One region of the Arthrobacter sp. NicSoilB4 genome, then DNA from elsewhere that is predicted to be linked to it. Evidence: riboswitches for the same ligand, from Rfam matches in the RefSeq annotation. Region 1 holds a riboswitch; each other region holds the start of a gene.
The links. A riboswitch is a leader RNA that binds a small molecule or an ion and turns the genes downstream of it on or off. The one in region 1 is predicted to bind cyclic di-AMP.

Region 1 (5,196 bases):
GCGGACCACTGAGTGCGCGGCGACACCGGCTAAAGCCAGCACCGCGTTCACATCTACCTCGACATCTTCCAGTTCCAGGGCCTGAAGCAGTGCGCGGCACCAGTCTTCCAGTGTTTCATCCTGGCTCTTCACCGCTTGCCTCCAAGGTCGAATTCTGCTGGGGAGCCCCGTGCCGGCTGGCTGCCGTGTGGCTGTCGCGGCCATGGCTGCCGGGCGGAACGGTTACCCCTAATGCGGACGCATCGTCCCAGGTGTCCACGTCATCCGTGGACCCCTCGGGGACGGGGACTTCCCGCACCTCCAGACTAGCAAGAAGGGCGAAAACCGAGGCATTATCGAGGGCGCCGCGCTGCCCGGCTTCGGTAACGCTCCTTTCTAGCGCGGCCGTGCCATATAAACCCACCAGCGGTTGACGCCGCCCGTCAGCGGCGACCGCCATCAGCCCGTCAGCCGAAGCGTCTTGCCCTGCCGCTTCCAGCAGCGTCCTGACGGCGGCGCCCGCCCGGGGCATGTCGCAGGCGAGGACAAGGGTGAACGGCGCCGCCGGCAGGTGCCGGCTGTCCGCGCCGCGGTGCCGTTCCAGGGCGGAAAGCCCTGCCGCGATGGCAGCGGCCGGCCCGGCAAAGGGCGGGTCCTCCCTGCAACTCAGCACTCCTTCCGGCAGCGTTCCCGGGTCGGGCCCGACGACGGCGACTGCTGCCGCGCCCCGCGCGGCCTGCAGGGCGCGCTCGAGGAGGGTGGCGCCGTCGTGCATCAGCCCTGGCTTGGGCACACCCCCCAGCCGGGAGGACCGGCCCCCGGACAGGATGACAGCATCGAATTCCACCGGACCAGCCTAACGCGCTCCGACACTGGCCGTCGGGCTCAGAAGGTCAGGCGCCGGCGAGCCGATTCAGGCGGCGGATTCCGGTAGCAGGAATGGATCCCAGGCAGGGGTGGGCTTTTCCAGCTCCTTGATCTGCCAGGTTGTGCCCTTGGGCGGCGCGGGGCTGAAGCTGAGCTTCCATCCCATTTCGCCCGGCGTGTGGTCGCCTTTGGCATTGTTGCAGCGCAGGCAGGCAGCAACGAGGTTTTCCCAGGAATCCGCACCGCCCCTGGATTTGGGCTGGACATGATCGATGGTGTGGGCGGCCTTGCCACAGTACGCGCAACGGTGCCCGTCGCGGCGGAGCACACCGCGGCGGCTGACCGTCGTCAGGGTGTTGTACCGGGGCCTGATGTAGCGATTCAGGAGAATCACCGAGGGCCGGCCAAGGACGTCCTGCGGTCCGACGACAGGATCGTCGCCCTCCGCCACGACACTGGCCTTTCCAGTCAGGACAAGGACGAGTGCCCGGCGGAAGGTCACTACCGCCAGTGGTTCATATCCAGCATTCAGAACGAGAGTGCGCATCCGCATACCTCTTCACGGCCGCACCCGCCAGGGGCACGAGGGCCGGCTGCCCTCTGCATGGTCGGGCTATGGATCGACAAAACAAGAGTAAACACCGAGGTGCCGTTTCACCGAATCCTTTCTTGCCGTCCGTGGTCCGTGTCGGCCGAAGTTCACGTTGCGGGAACGCAAAGGACCCCTGCCAAATGGCAGGGGTCCTTTGCGTTGTAACAGTTGGTGTCTTTAGCCGCCGACGCGGATGAAGACCGGGCCGGAGCCGACGTTCACGCTCTGCAGGGAGGTGGTTCCACCGTTCCAGCCGCCGTGAACGGCCATGCCGTTGCCGACGTAGACGGCGATGTGGGCCATGCCAGCGCCACCGTTCTGGTAGTACGCGAGGTCGCCCGGCTGTGCCTCGGCGGCGCTCACGGTGCGGCCGAGGGACAGGTAACCTGCCGGCCAGCCGTGGTAGTTGATACCCGCAGCGGCCAGAGCGTTCGTGGCGAGCGCGGTGCAGTCCTGGCCAACGCCGATCTGGGCGTAGGCGGCAGAGGCGATCGTGGCGCCCATGCCGCTGGCGACGTTGGTACCGGCCACGGCAGCGGTGGCGCCGATCTTGGTGCTGGCGGTCTTGGCGGTCGGCGTTTCCTGGACCTTTACGACGGGCTTCGGGGCCTCGACGACGGGGGCAGCAGTGGTGGTGACAGCCGGCTTCTCGTAGGAGATCGCAATGCTGGAAGCAGCCGAGATGGTCGCGGGGGCCGCGGACTGGACTTCGAGCGTGGAAGCGGAGGTGGACTCGCGCTGGACATTGGCCTCAGCAGCGTTGGCCGCGATGCCGCTGGTCAGGACGAGGCCGGAAGCTGCAGCGATGACTGCTGCCTGGCGGCCCATGCCACCGGCGTTGTCTCCGACAGTCTTAGCAATAACAGCCAGCGAGTTGGTCTTGGTGACCTCGGCGCGGTGCCGTGCGTTTGCACGAGTAGTCATTAAGTTCTCTCTTTCGTGATCCTGTGGCCGCGCTTTCAGGCGCAGGCTGAGGACGCTCCGGCATCTTGGGGGTACGCCGGATCGCCCCGAATGGGTTAGTTAGCGAAGGGTGTACTGCGAAGACGCGCCAAAAGCAGAAACTGCGTGCAGGTGCATAGCCTGCGGGCCGGACTCAGCAGAGATTGAGGCGGCGGTGTGAGATCCGTTCCGGGCGCCGGCAAGGGCGGCCCGGGAGTCGGATTTCAGCGGGCTCGTAAGAGCCGCGCAAGCGCGGTGACGCGCAGCATTGTGGCGTGAAGACACGAAAGTAGCCTCTCCCAATGCCTGCGAGGTGAGCTGTCGGATTCGGATGGGAGTCACCCGGCCGCGCCGCTTCCTGGGAAGCTTTGCGACTTAACCCCAAGGCCTTCTTTCGAAGACCAAAATTGGTTCCCCCGCCCCTGCCAGACGATGTAATGCGAACGGACCTTGAGCGGTGGCAGAGCTAGGCAATCCACTCAAGAGCGCCAACTTCGGAAAAGTTGGCGTAGGTCAAACGTACAACAGTTGGGACTCAATGTCACATTCGGATCACGGCGTGTCACAAGAATGCGAGAGCGTCCGATCAGCTTTGTTAAAGCCAGCCGGTCGGGTCAACAACTTCGCCGTTGACCATGACCTCGAAGTGAAGGTGGCAGCCTGTGGAGGCGCCGGTGGTGCCGCTCATCGCCACGACATCGCCGCGGGAGACCTGCTGGCCCACCTTGACGGTGTCTGAGGACAAGTGGTTATAGGTGGTCTCCAGGCCGTTGCCGTGGTCGATTACTACGCGGTTGCCACCACCGTAGGGGTGCCAGCCCGTGAACGTCACGGTTCCGCTGGCAGCAGCCATGACGGCCGTGCCGCACTGGGCGGCATAGTCCTGGCCGCGGTGGAACTCGCCGGAACCGCCGGTGATGGGACTGACGCGGTATCCAAAGGGTGACGCGGTTTTCAGCTGGGCCAGCGGCGCCCCGAGGCTGCCTGCGGAGGCCGCGCGGGTGATCGAACCCACGGACTGGGCGCTCAGCAGCTGCTTGAGCTTTCCGTCCGGGTCGCCTTGGGTGGTGACGGCGGTCCGGTTGAAGTCGATTTTTGCCTCGCCGGCCGTGACATCCGGCTGGACCGCGGCCGAGATGGATCCCGTGGATCCAGTGTTGGTGGCCATGACGGGGCCCGTGGCGGGGACGGTAACGGTGAGGACCAGACCCGTAGCAGCCAAGGCAATGCCGGCTTTTTGCCCCACGCCACTGGCGGCGGCAAAGTCTGTTACCTGGCGGAACGGGCTGCGGCGGCCTCTGCGTTCGTCACGGTGCGGGTCACGTGGGCGGTCTGCCATGATGGCGACGGCCGGACGCGGCTCCGGAGCGGGACCGGTCGCACGACGGCGGCCCCTGGTGGTCTGGGTGGTCAAGAACGGTTCCTCTCTGGAGAGCCTGCGAAGTTAGCTGTCGGATTCGGGTCAGAGAGATCAAAGACCCGGTCCGCCGTGGCAGGCGTCCAGACACAGAGGCATCCAAAGAGTCCCTCGGTGGTGTGCGCTTGCCGCTGACGGACTTCACCCCAAGGCTGCTGAACAGCCGGAAGTGGTTCCCCCGCCCCTGCCAGAAGGTGACTCTGCTACTGATCCGCTGGCAGAGCTCGGCTTCGGATCAGATAACGCTTTGGTATCGGTACTAGTGTTCAACTATAGGCGATTAAGCCTTGCAGAGATAAATCCGTTATCGAGCCTGTGCACAACTCATGGGTCGTCCGATGAGCAGTGGGTTAAGGGCTGTTAACCCACGGTAACGAAGACGTGGGCCGCAACCTCGGGCGGAAGTTCCAGGGCGCCTTCGATGTCCGGTACCCGGACGGAGATGTACTCCCCGACCCGCTCCAGCGACACCAGGGCGCCGGGCCGGATGCCGCCTTCCTCGAGTTGGACGAGCAGTTCCGGTTCCACCTGGATGGGCTCGGCCAGCCGGTTGACCATGACCCGGGATTCCGGACCGTAGCCCGCCATGGCTTCGAGCAGGTTCACAACCCCATCCCCGTAGGGCTGGGAAGGCAGGCCACCAAGTTCCGCGAGGCCCGGAATCGGGTTGCCATAGGGAGACACGGTGGGGTGATTCAGCAGCTCGAAAATCCGCCGCTCCACCCGCTCGCTCATGACGTGTTCCCAGCGGCAGGCTTCCTCATGCACATAGGCCCAGTCGAGCCCGATGACGTCCGCCAGCAGGCGCTCGGCAAGGCGGTGCTTGCGCATGACTTCGATGGCACGTTTCCGGCCGGTTTCCGTCAGCTCAAGGTGCCGGTCGCCGGAAACAACCACCAGGCCGTCGCGCTCCATGCGGCCGACGGTCTGGGAAACAGTGGGACCCGAGTGACGCAGCCGTTCGGCGATGCGGGCGCGGAGGGCAACGATGTTCTCTTCTTCAAGTTCCAGAATGGTCCGAAGATACATCTCGGTGGTATCGATCAGATCCGTCATTCAGCTCAGCTCCTCGAGCGCCGTCCTTGCGTGTTCCCACCGTACCGCGTGCTGCTTGCGCCCTGGCGGGGTCCGCCGTACGTTCGCAGGTCAGCTTAGCCTATTTTGAATTACTCCGGATAATCTCAGTGACCGGACTATGACGGACTTTTTTGCCTCCCCCGCCGGGCAGTCAGGCAGAATGAAACGCAAGGCTCCGTTGCAGCCACCCTGCCGGGCCACCTGCCGAGCCACGCTTTGTACCAGCCGAAAATTGGAGCCACTGTGAGCGACACCAGCATCACGATTCCCGCCAACCTCTTGCCCAAGGACGGCCGGTTCGGCGCCGGACCGTCCAAGGTCC
Region 2 (5,196 bases), 180 kb from region 1:
GGAAGCTGGCGCCGGATCCGGCAGGGGCGAAGGACGGGCGGCTGCCGAAGCCCTGGCGGATACCGGAGGCCTGGCCGGCCTTGCCGGCGTTACGGACGGAGATGTGGACGTATCCGGATGCAACTGACATGGATTGCTTACCTCAATGTGAATGGCCGTCATCGCGGCTCGAATGCTACTTTTCCCCGCAATGAAATCTGGGGAGGGGCGCCCTACGCTGGGCTGGGGGCGAATGCCTAGAAACTTTCGGGGTGTAAAAGTTAGGCGTGCATTCGACAACAACGCTTATCGGTATCAGCGGGTGTGCTGATCCAAAAAACTGCGACTGCAGGTGCTGTTGAGTTCTTGTTCACAATTGAAGTGTGCAACGTAACAATGAAAACTTGCAAGTAACAATGGACCCGAATGTCCACCATGCGAGACGAAACGCTGATATGTAGCGTAGATCACAATTCTGCCCGGCCAATAAAATAACAATCGTTCTGGTTATCTAGCGCCGCCGTGGTGTCTTTGACCGAATATTGTTCGTGCAACTAGGGCTAATAAGCAAAATAGTTCACGGTAAGCCAACCCGGACAGACAGTTCGCCTGCTTATCAATAGCCGCAGGCCGTCCCACAGAGTGGTCACCGCGGAATTCCAAAAATTGCGGCCGGACCAGCGCTCCCCGGGATGTCCAGCTCGCTAGGCTGGGATTCACAGGTGCCGCACAGGATCCCCAAAGGCGGACCTAACCGGCAGATCGGAGAGTAGTCCCATGGCCACTTCGCACTCCATGACCAACAATCTCCCCCAGCTGACCCATCCGGATGGCTCCCCCATCCGCGCCCTGGTCGTGGACGATGAGCCCAGCCTCTCCGAACTTATGAGCATGGGCCTGCGCATGGCGGGCTGGTCGGTTGCTGTCGCCGCGGACGGCCCGGAAGCCGTAAAGCTGGCCAAGGAGTTCCGTCCCGACGTGCTGGTGCTCGACGTGATGCTTCCCGGGTTCGACGGTGTGGAACTGCTGGGCAGGATCCGTGCCTTCACGCCGGAAGTCCCGGCCCTGTTCCTGACAGCGAAGGACGACGTCCAGGACCGCATCGCCGGGCTGGCTGCCGGCGGGGACGACTACGTGACCAAACCGTTCAGCATGGAGGAAGTGCTCCTGCGGCTGCACCGGCTGGTCCAACGTTCCGGGGTGGCCGCCATGGATACCGCCGAACTCGTCGTCGGAGACCTCGTCCTGAACATCGATACGCGGGAAGTGCGGCGGGCGGGGGAAGAGCTCCACCTCACGGCAACCCAGTTCGAGCTGCTGCGCTACCTCATGGAGAACCCGAAGCGAGTCGTCAGCAAAGCCCAGATCCTGGACCGGGTCTGGGACTACGACTTCGGCGGTCAGGCCAACATCGTGGAGCTCTACATCTCTTACCTCCGTAAGAAGGTCGACGCCATCCACCCGCCGATGATCCACACGGTGCGGGGCGCCGGCTATGTCCTGAAGCCGGCGGACTGATACGTGCCCGAACCCTCCGGTACCACCAGCCCTTCCAGGCTCAACTGGCGCGACCCGGCCACGTGGCATCTGCGCACCCGGCTTGTCCTGGTCGCCATGGCACTGCTCGTGGCGATCTGCGGAGCCATCGGCATTGTCAGCTACGCCTCGATGGACCTCTTCCTGACCCGGCAGCTGGACAAGCAGTTGCAGCAAGCCTCGGACCGCGCCCGCGATTTTGGCCGCTCCGGCGGCCGCTCCGATCCCCTTGAGGCACGCGGCCAGGGGGTCGGCACCCTCAACGCCAGGATCGTGGACGATTCGGTCCGCAGCGCCGGTTTTATCGCGGAGGACGCCACCCGCAAGTCGCTCACCAACGAAGACGACGAGATCCTCCTGAAGCTTTCTCCGCACGACGAGCCCGTCAACCGGACCCTGTCCGCCGGTTTCTACCGCCTGGTTGCTGTGCAGGCCCCGGATGGCAACGTGATGGTGACCGGGCTCCCGCTCGCGGAGAAACAGAACACGCTGGCCTCCCTGGTCTGGACCACGGTGTTCGTATCCGCCGGCGGCCTCGTTGTGATCGGTCTGGCCGGGACGGCGCTGATCCGCCGGACCATGAAACCGCTGGACCAGCTCTCCGACGTGGCGACGAGAGTCTCGCGCCTTCCGCTCGACGCCGGAGAAGTGGGACTTGCCGTCCGCGTACCGGCGTCGGCGGCCCATCCGGGAACCGAGGTGGGCAGCGTTGGCCATGCCTTGAACCTGATGCTGGACAACGTCTCCAACGCGCTCGAAGCCCGGCAGGAGAGCGAGATGAAGGTGCGCCAGTTCGTGGCGGATGCCTCACACGAACTGCGCACGCCCCTGACCGCCATCCGTGGCTACACCGAGCTGATGCGGATGACCGAACATTTCACCCCCGACGGGCAGAAGTCCCTGGCCCGCGTGCAGAGCCAGTCGGAGCGGATGACCACCCTGGTGGAGGACCTGCTCCTGCTCGCCCGGCTGGATGAAGGCCAACCGCTCAAGCTCGGAGATGTGGACCTCACCCAGCTGGCCGTGGAGACAGTGAGTGACGAGAAGGTGATGGCCCCTGACCGGGTCTGGCAGTTGGAGCTCCCCGAAGAGCCCGTGGTGGTCCGCGGCGACGCCACCCAGCTTCACCAGGTGCTGGCCAATTTGCTCTCCAACGCCCGCAAGCACACGGGACCCGGCACGACGGTGGTTACCGGCGTGCAGCGCACCCCGGACGGGAGTGCCGTGGTGACCGTGACGGACAACGGGCCCGGGATCGCCCCCGAGTTTGTGGGCCGCGTCTTTGCCCGCTTCACCCGGGCGGATGCCTCCCGGAAGAATCCGGTGCCAGTGACGACGCCGGCAACCGTCCGCCTACCCCTGCCGCACCTCCCGCTCCGCCCGCCCCGGCCCCCGTCCGCCACGAGTGCTTCCACAGGGACCCCTCCGCCGACTTCCGCCGAAGGAACCAGCGGGCTGGGACTCTCGATCGTGCAGTCGATTGTTGAGGCCCACGGGGGGACGGTCAGCGTGACGTCGGTGCCGGGCAGGACCGAATTTGTGGTGCGGCTGCCCGCGCCCGGCCCGGCTGTCGAAGAGGTTCCGGCGGCGCAAGCCGCCACACCGCCGTCGTGATCCCCGTTACCCAAATGTGACTTAAGCATCCGGGTCCTGTACGGTTTTTAGGGTGCGGCCATCACTGACGCCGCATATCCGGATGCACGCCAAACTCTGCCGCCTCCCGGATTCCGCTGGACCAGGCAGAGGCGGGGGACCCAGAGTTCCCGGGCATTTCTGCATCTTGCACCCTTGGGGTGAAGCCGACACGTGAGATTCCGTGCGGCCGGATGACCTCATCCGAACCCGACAGCTAACTCCGCAGGCGTTGAGAGGCGAACATGACTGACTTTAAGCCACAAACGCGCCCTGAAGGCGTTACCACGAAGACCCGCTCCGAGCCGTCGCGCCACCGCGCCGAACCGGCCAAGCCCGCTTCAGGCCTGTCCCGGTTTGCCAAGAACTTCGGCTCCAGGGGCCGCCGGGCGGCTGTTGTTGCCGCGACCTGCGCGGTGCTTGTGGGGGTCGGCGCCGCCGGACACGCGTCCGAGACAGCTGCCCGCAATGCCAGCGCGGGCACTTCCACTGACGCAGCCACCACGGCGGATCCCCTGACGCCCCTCGATTTTGAGCGCGTCCGTGTCGTCAACCAGACCACCATCCCCACCGGCGATGTCGCGGCCCAGCCTGCCGAGGTCAAGCCTGCCGAAGCACCGGCCCCGGCAGCTGCGCCGGCACCCGCACCGGCACCCGCGCCCGAGCCGGCACCGGCGCCCGCCCCCGTTGCCATCGACGACCCTGCCGGCGCGCAGGCCTACGCAGCCAGCCAGCTGGGCTCCCATGGCTGGGCCGCAGACCAGATGCAGTGCCTCAATAAGCTCTGGACCAAGGAGTCGGACTGGAAGACGACGGCCACCAACAAGAGCAGCGGGGCCTACGGTGTGGTCCAGTCCCTGCCGGCCGAGAAGATGGCCAGCGCGGGCGCTGATTACCGGACCAACTACCGGACCCAGATCAACTGGGGCCTGAATTACGTCAAGGAACGTTACGGCTCACCGTGTGGTGCCCTGAACTTCCACTACGCCCACAACTGGTACTAAACACCAGACCCGGCGGACGCGAACGTCGGAATGAAGTGCCCTTGTAAGAGCGCTAAAGCGAGGCCCCGGATCCGCTGGATCCGGGGCCTCGCTTGTGTCCGCGACAATCCGCGGGAACCCGGGCCTTACCCCGGGTCGGTTCGGTTAGGGGTGTCTAGCCGTTGGGACGGTTGGGCAGGTACTGCACCGCCCATTTATTGCCGTCGGGATCTGCGAAGTAGACGAAGTGCCCCCAGTCCTGGACATCGACGTCGCTGACGTCCACGCCGTTGTCCTTGAGCTGTTGGTGGGCGGCCTGAATGTCGCTGACCACCAGCTGCAGGCTGGGGGCCGTGCCGGGCGGGGCGTCGTTGAGGCCCTCGCCAATGGCGATCGAGCAGCCTGAACCGGGCGGGGTCAGCTGGACGAAACGGATGCCGTCCATGGGCCGCTCGTCGTAGTCGGCGTTGAACCCGACCTTGTTGACGTAGAAATCCTTGGCGCGGTCCACATCGGACACGGGGACAAAGACGAGTTCAAGTTTCCAGTCCATGGGGCACAGGCTAGTCCCGGACAGCGTTTTCCGGTAGGGCAACCCCAACCGCGGGAAACCCGCAGCGGGGGCGGCGTCGAAACCGGCGGCTGGTTAGCCGGCCACGCCGTAGAGGCGGTCGCCGGCGTCGCCCAGGCCCGGAACGATGTAGGACTTCTCGTTGAGCTTCTCGTCGATGGAGGCGAGCACGATCGTCACATTGGCGTCGGAGAGCTCCTCCTCCAGCTTCGCCAGGCCTTCCGGAGCGGCCAGCAGGCAGATGCAGGTGACGTCGGACGCGCCGCGCTTGAAGAGGAACTTGATGGCCTCGCGCAGCGTGCCGCCGGTGGCGAGCATGGGGTCCAGGACAAAGATCTGGCGGTCGGTGAGATCCTCGGGGAGCCGCTCGGCGTACGTGATGATGTCCAGGGTCTCTTCATCCCGGGCCATGCCCAGGAAGCCCACCTCGGCGGTGGGGACCAACTTGGTCATGCCCTCGAGCATGCCGAGTCCCGCCCGGAGGATGGGGACCAC
Region 3 (5,196 bases), 1.6 Mb from region 1:
TGACGGTCCAGCCGGGGGTTTCTTTGGTGTGGTTGCAGGCTTCGCAGAGTCCGGCGCCGTTGGTGTGGGTGGTTTGGCCGCCGTGGTGCCAGGGGATGATGTGGTCCAGGTGCCGGATGGGGGCGTCGCAGTACGGGGTGCGGCAGGTGTTGTCCCGGACCTGGATGAGGCGGCGCAGTCCTGGCGGGAAGAGTCTGGCGAGGGAGTCCATCGCGATCAGTTCCCCGGTGCCGGGGGCGGTGTAGAGCCGCCGGAGCCAGACATTGTGGGCCTGGTCCTCGTCTTGGCCGGCGTTGTGGAGCAGTTCGCGGGCCCAGCCGGCGGGGACGATGCCGTAGCCGGGGAGGCGGGCGGGTTCACTGTCGCCCTGGTTGAGGGTGCGGTCGGTCAGAACGAGCTGGATTTCGATGCCGGTGATCCCGCCGGGGGTGCCGGTGGTGCGTTCGACGAGGGCATCGGCCATGAGCTGCCCGCGGGTGCGGGGGTCCCCGGCGGAGCGCAGGGTGTCGGCGTGCCGGGTGAGGGCGGCGTGCATGGCGACGCCGGCCGGGACGGGGAGCAGGGCGGTGAGGTAGCACATGGTGTCCGGGGCCGGGCGGAGACTGACGTGCCGTTCGGTGGCGGCGTGGCTGGCCCGCTGCGTGACCGTGCGCGGGTCCCGGCGGTAGGCGGCCGCCCTGGCGGCGGCGATGATGCGGCGGTCCCCGGCGCCGTCGAAGGTCCCGGTGTCGGGGGCGAGTTCCTCGTCGACGGCGGCCCGGTCCTCCGGCGACAGGCACGCGGTTTCCCGGACGAGCAGGGTGGCGCGCCATTCGTTGAGCTGCCCGGCCTCCAACGCAGCTAAAGCGTGCGGCATCTCGGTCACCAGGGCCTTCGCCAGGCCGAGGAGCCGGCCGCCCTTGGCCGGGGATTCCCGCCGGGCGAGGGCGATCTGCGCGGTCACCCCGGTCCCCAGGTCTGCCGCGGGCATCCCGGCGTCGGACTGTTCCCGGCGCTGGCGCAAATCAAGTTCGACGGCGATCCGGGCCTGCGACGCGGCCGCAACGGACTTCAGGTCTTCCAGTTCCCGGAGCTGACTGATCAGCCCGGCACTGTCACGGGCGGGCCGGACAACGGCCATCGCCCGGGCCGCCTCCGCGACCGTCACCGTGCCAGCTGCTGCCGGAGCCTCGTCGGGCCCCTGATTGCCGTCCATGAAAAGACACTATCGGGCACCTCTGACATTAAGCCGGGGGTCAGGAAGGGATCGGCGACACCCCACGCCAGCGGCCGCGGAGAAGGATCCGCACCCGTGATGACTTGCCGCGGGCCGGGAACCACGTCGGGCATCTGCTTGCGGTCCATGGATTCCCCTTCGACGAGTTGGGGCCTCCGGCCTGCAAGGAACCAGCAGCACCGCCGCATGCGAAAGAATGGTCCCATGAGTGATGCCGGCGACTTCATCGACCTTGCGCTCCAGCGCGAGTCGTCGTGGAGCCGCGCCGAGGAGTCCGAGTCGAGGCACGGAAGCGGCCACCGGTACTACGGCTCGTCCGTCGGAGCCGTGCGGGGAACCATCCGCGATGCCCTCCGCCGCCACCCGGACCTCACGCACGATGACATTACCGCTCTGAGCTCCGAGCTGTGGGAGGTGCCGGTCTTCGAACGCCGCCTCGCCGCCGTCGTCCTCCTGCAGTCCAGCGTCCGGCTGCTGACCAACACGGACCTGACGCGGATCGAGGGCTTCGTGCGGAGCGCGCAGCTAAGAGCCGTCGTCGATCCTCTCGCCATCGACGTCGTCGGCCCCCTGATCGCCGGGCTCGACGTCGTCGGGAGGGTCCGCGCGGACAGCGTCCTGGACCGGTGGGTGCGTGATCCTGACGGCTGGCTGCGCCGCGCCGCCCTGCTGTGCCCGCTGCGCGAGCTCCGCGCCGGCGCGGGCGACTGGTCCCGGTTCGTGCGCCACGCCCGTTCGGTGCTGCCGGAGTCCCGGCCAACCCCGCCTTATCGCGACGGCGCTGTCGACGGCGGAGCTGTCGACGAGGGTGCAGTCGCCGTCGTGCTCACTGACATGGCCAAGTACCGGCCGGAGCTGGAACTCTGACCGGCCCGTACCGCACGGGGGACGATTCCTAACGTTCCGGCCGGCGTTCCACCACGGCGTACGCCTTTTCGTCAAAGAACTCCCAATCGGTGACCACCATAAAACCCAGGGCGTCCACGCGGTCGTTCAGGACGTGAACGTCGAAGCCGCCGTCACGGGGCTCGGCATCCCACGTGGAGACATGGACCTCCCCGCCTTCCAGGACCAGCAACTCGGTGTTGACATTGAAGTCCTCCTGCGGCTCATTGCTGAGCTGGCAGATGGCGACACAGTGCGTGCTGACGTCGGGATAGTTCATTTCCAGGCCTCCGCTTCGAGGAACGGTGATGGCATCATCCTATGCCTGACGCCGCGTCCGGGAAGGGGAAAAACAGCGTCCGGGACCCCACCGCCGTTACCTCAATGTGACATGCCGTGATCATTCCGTTACCGTTGTTAAGTGCCTGTTGTTACCGAGACGGGCTCTCCCCAGCCGATTGCCTAACTCTGCCGCGGCCCGGGGACAACTCGCAGCAACGTCCGGCAGAGACGGGGAAACCACTTTTGACCCGCTGTTCTCCAGGGGTCTTGGGGTGAAGCCGCACGGCCCGCAATGATCGGGCCCGAGTGCGGCCGGGTGCCTCCCATCCGAATCCGACAGCTCACCTCGCAGGCATTGGGAGAGGCTCCTTTAATGACTTTTAGCAATACCCGTGCGCCCAAGCGCGCCGATCTTCGCAGCAAACGCCGTACCGCCGGGACCGTTGGCCGCCAGGCCGCCGTCCTCGTCGCAGCTTCCGGAATGGTGCTCAGCGGCGCCATGGCCGCCAACGCGGCCGATGCCCCGGCCGAGCGCGGCACCGCCCCGGCGTCGTCCGTTGACGTCAAGGGCCAGGTCGGTGCACCGGTCATGGCGGACTCCGCTGTTCAGATCACTTTCGAGCGCCCCGCTGTTGAGACCGCCCCGGCACCCGTGGTCGAGGCGCCCAAGCCCGCGGCCGCTCCGGCCGCTCCGGCCCCGGCAGCACCGGCCCCCGCCGCCGCCAAGGCGACCGTGAAGGTCCAGTCGGCCCCCGCCCCTGCCGCTGCCCCGGCAGCCGGAGGAGTCAACGCCACCCTGCTGTCCATGGCCTACGGCCAGATCGGCATCACGCAGGACTGCACCGCCATGGTGGAGAAGGCCCTGAACGCTGCCGGCATCCCTGTCGGCAACATCGGCCCGACAGCCTTCCTGAACTACGGCAAGGTAGTCGCCGATCCGCAGCCCGGCGACATCATCGTCCAGTCCGGCCACGTTGCCATCTACGCCGGCAACGGCCAGGCCATCAGCGGCGGCATGAACGGCGTCAACGCCACCATGACGCACCCGCTGTCCTGGCTGACCGCCACCGGCCCCGTGACGTTCGTCCGAGCCGGCTAGCAGAACCGCTAACAGCATGCAAAAGACCGGTCGATCGGTTGCCTTGGGGGCAGCTGATCACCGGTCTTTTGCGTGCGCGGCGTCCGGCGTCAGGGCATCCGTCTCCTCAAAGAGGGGCGTGCCGCGTCCGACCAGCAGATTCACGCGCTGCGCGGGCGCCGTACCTTGCGCTCTGGCCGTGCCCGGGGAAGAATGCATTAGGTTTATAGCCGCGCCGCGGTTCTTTATTTTCGAAGGAAGATTATGCCTGCGAGCCTGCCTGTGGCGTCATCGGACTTTGCGCTGGCGCCGATTAGCCGGGGGTGAGGCCGGTTGGATTCCTGGGGCCCCGGCCGGCATTACAGCAGCGGCCGCCACACACATGAGACGACCCAGCGGGGCGGGCTGCTCCGGCGCATTGGCGGGATCCGCCCGCAGTTCCTGGTCGTGCTGGTCACCGTCCTCACATTGGTCGCGGCCGCGACTGTCTACGCCACCGTCCAGTCCCGGGTAACGGCTGACGGAACTCGGCCGGCAGGGTCCGAGTCCGCCCTCTCCGGTGCCGCAGCGGCGGCCGATGCGCGGTCCGCCACCGGCGGATCGTCGCCGGCAGCATCCCCGTCAGCCACGGAGTCGACGCCGGCCCCGGCACCGGCCGCCGTCGTTCCTGCCAAGAGCCTGATAGGGCCGGCGCTCGACGCCGAAATCAACGCGGTCATCCGGGCCAACAAGGCGTACCGGGTGGGCGTGGCCCTGATCGATCTTGGTGACGGCCAGGTGCACGAGTACGGCGTGAAGACCAAGTTTGTGGCAGCCAGTACCGCGAAGATCCTCGCCGCGGAGGCCTATTACCATCTGGTGGAAACCGGTAAGGCGTCACTGACAACCCGGATGGGGGCGTCCACCGCAGGCCAGCAGATCCGGCAAATGGTCCAGCAAAGCAACAACGAATCGTGGGCGCTGATCATGGCCGCCGTGGGCCAGAAGGGGCTGACGGACTATGCGGCCTCGCTGGGCATCCCTTATGACCGGACGGTGAACGGCCTGACTCCGGCAGAGATGGCGACGACCCTCGCGGAGCTCTACAGTGGCCGGCTGCTCAACTCGGCCAACACCGCCCAGCTGCTCTCTTATATGCAGAACACCAATTACGAGGTGATGATCCCCGCCGCCGCACCTCCGGGAATCGACGTCTTCCATAAATACGGCCTGCTCAACGGCAACCTCCACGACGCGAGCATTCTGGTGCAAGGGGAGCGGGCTGTCGTGTTTGTGGTCTACACCCAGGGCAAGGACATGTCGGACATGGCCGCACGGACCCGCGTCATCCAACAGCTCACCGGCAAGGTCGCCGCCGGGGCCTTTTGACGCAGCCCCTGTTCCGCACCGGGGCCGTTCCCCTAAAGCACACAGAATCGTAGGCTGGAGAAGGGAGGTGAATGCCATGAAGGCAGCACAGGGAGACCGCATCATCATCCGTGGCACCACGGTCGAGTCATCGGACCGGCACGGGGAAATACTCGAGGTCAGGGGCGCTGACGGAGCCCCGCCGTATCACGTCAGGTTCGACGACGGCCACGAGACCATCCTGTTCCCCGGCGGCGATTTCGTCGTCGAACGCAGCAAGACTGTCTGACGCCGCTAGAAGCTCGATGAGCTGCCGGAGCCGGAGAAGCTCCCGCCGCTGCTTCCGTAACCCGTCGTGCTGCTTCCGCCGCGGGCGCTGCTGACACTG

Region 2: linked by a shared signal. The riboswitch ahead of LDO13_RS02525 (hypothetical protein) and the one ahead of LDO13_RS03320 (M23 family metallopeptidase) in region 1 are both predicted to bind cyclic di-AMP.
Region 3: linked by a shared signal. The riboswitch ahead of LDO13_RS10365 (NlpC/P60 family protein) and the one ahead of LDO13_RS03320 (M23 family metallopeptidase) in region 1 are both predicted to bind cyclic di-AMP.

What each region holds. Positions count from the first base shown of each region.
Region 1 is NZ_AP024653.1:702,521-707,716, reverse strand. It holds gene LDO13_RS03340 (DUF6457 domain-containing protein) at 1-132, opposite strand, end outside; gene LDO13_RS03335 (NTP transferase domain-containing protein) at 116-826, opposite strand; gene LDO13_RS03330 (HNH endonuclease) at 893-1,393, opposite strand; gene LDO13_RS03325 (NlpC/P60 family protein) at 1,616-2,362, opposite strand; cyclic di-AMP (ydaO/yuaA leader) riboswitch at 2,670-2,853, opposite strand; gene LDO13_RS03320 (M23 family metallopeptidase) at 2,976-3,794, opposite strand; cyclic di-AMP (ydaO/yuaA leader) riboswitch at 3,799-4,037, opposite strand; gene LDO13_RS03315 (metal-dependent transcriptional regulator) at 4,158-4,853, opposite strand; gene serC (phosphoserine transaminase) at 5,118-5,196, shown strand, end outside.
Region 2 is NZ_AP024653.1:527,286-532,481, reverse strand. It holds gene LDO13_RS02540 (winged helix-turn-helix domain-containing protein) at 1-130, opposite strand, end outside; gene LDO13_RS02535 (response regulator transcription factor) at 757-1,497, shown strand; gene LDO13_RS02530 (HAMP domain-containing sensor histidine kinase) at 1,501-3,129, shown strand; cyclic di-AMP (ydaO/yuaA leader) riboswitch at 3,207-3,394, shown strand; gene LDO13_RS02525 (hypothetical protein) at 3,393-4,151, shown strand; gene LDO13_RS02520 (VOC family protein) at 4,306-4,683, opposite strand; gene upp (uracil phosphoribosyltransferase) at 4,777-5,196, opposite strand, start outside.
Region 3 is NZ_AP024653.1:2,296,540-2,301,735, reverse strand. It holds gene LDO13_RS10380 (HNH endonuclease signature motif containing protein) at 1-1,195, opposite strand, end outside; gene LDO13_RS10375 (DNA alkylation repair protein) at 1,421-2,083, shown strand; gene LDO13_RS10370 (hypothetical protein) at 2,112-2,381, opposite strand; cyclic di-AMP (ydaO/yuaA leader) riboswitch at 2,551-2,752, shown strand; gene LDO13_RS10365 (NlpC/P60 family protein) at 2,865-3,482, shown strand; gene LDO13_RS10360 (serine hydrolase) at 3,795-4,829, shown strand; gene LDO13_RS10355 (DUF1918 domain-containing protein) at 4,906-5,097, shown strand; gene LDO13_RS10350 (DUF5129 domain-containing protein) at 5,103-5,196, opposite strand, start outside.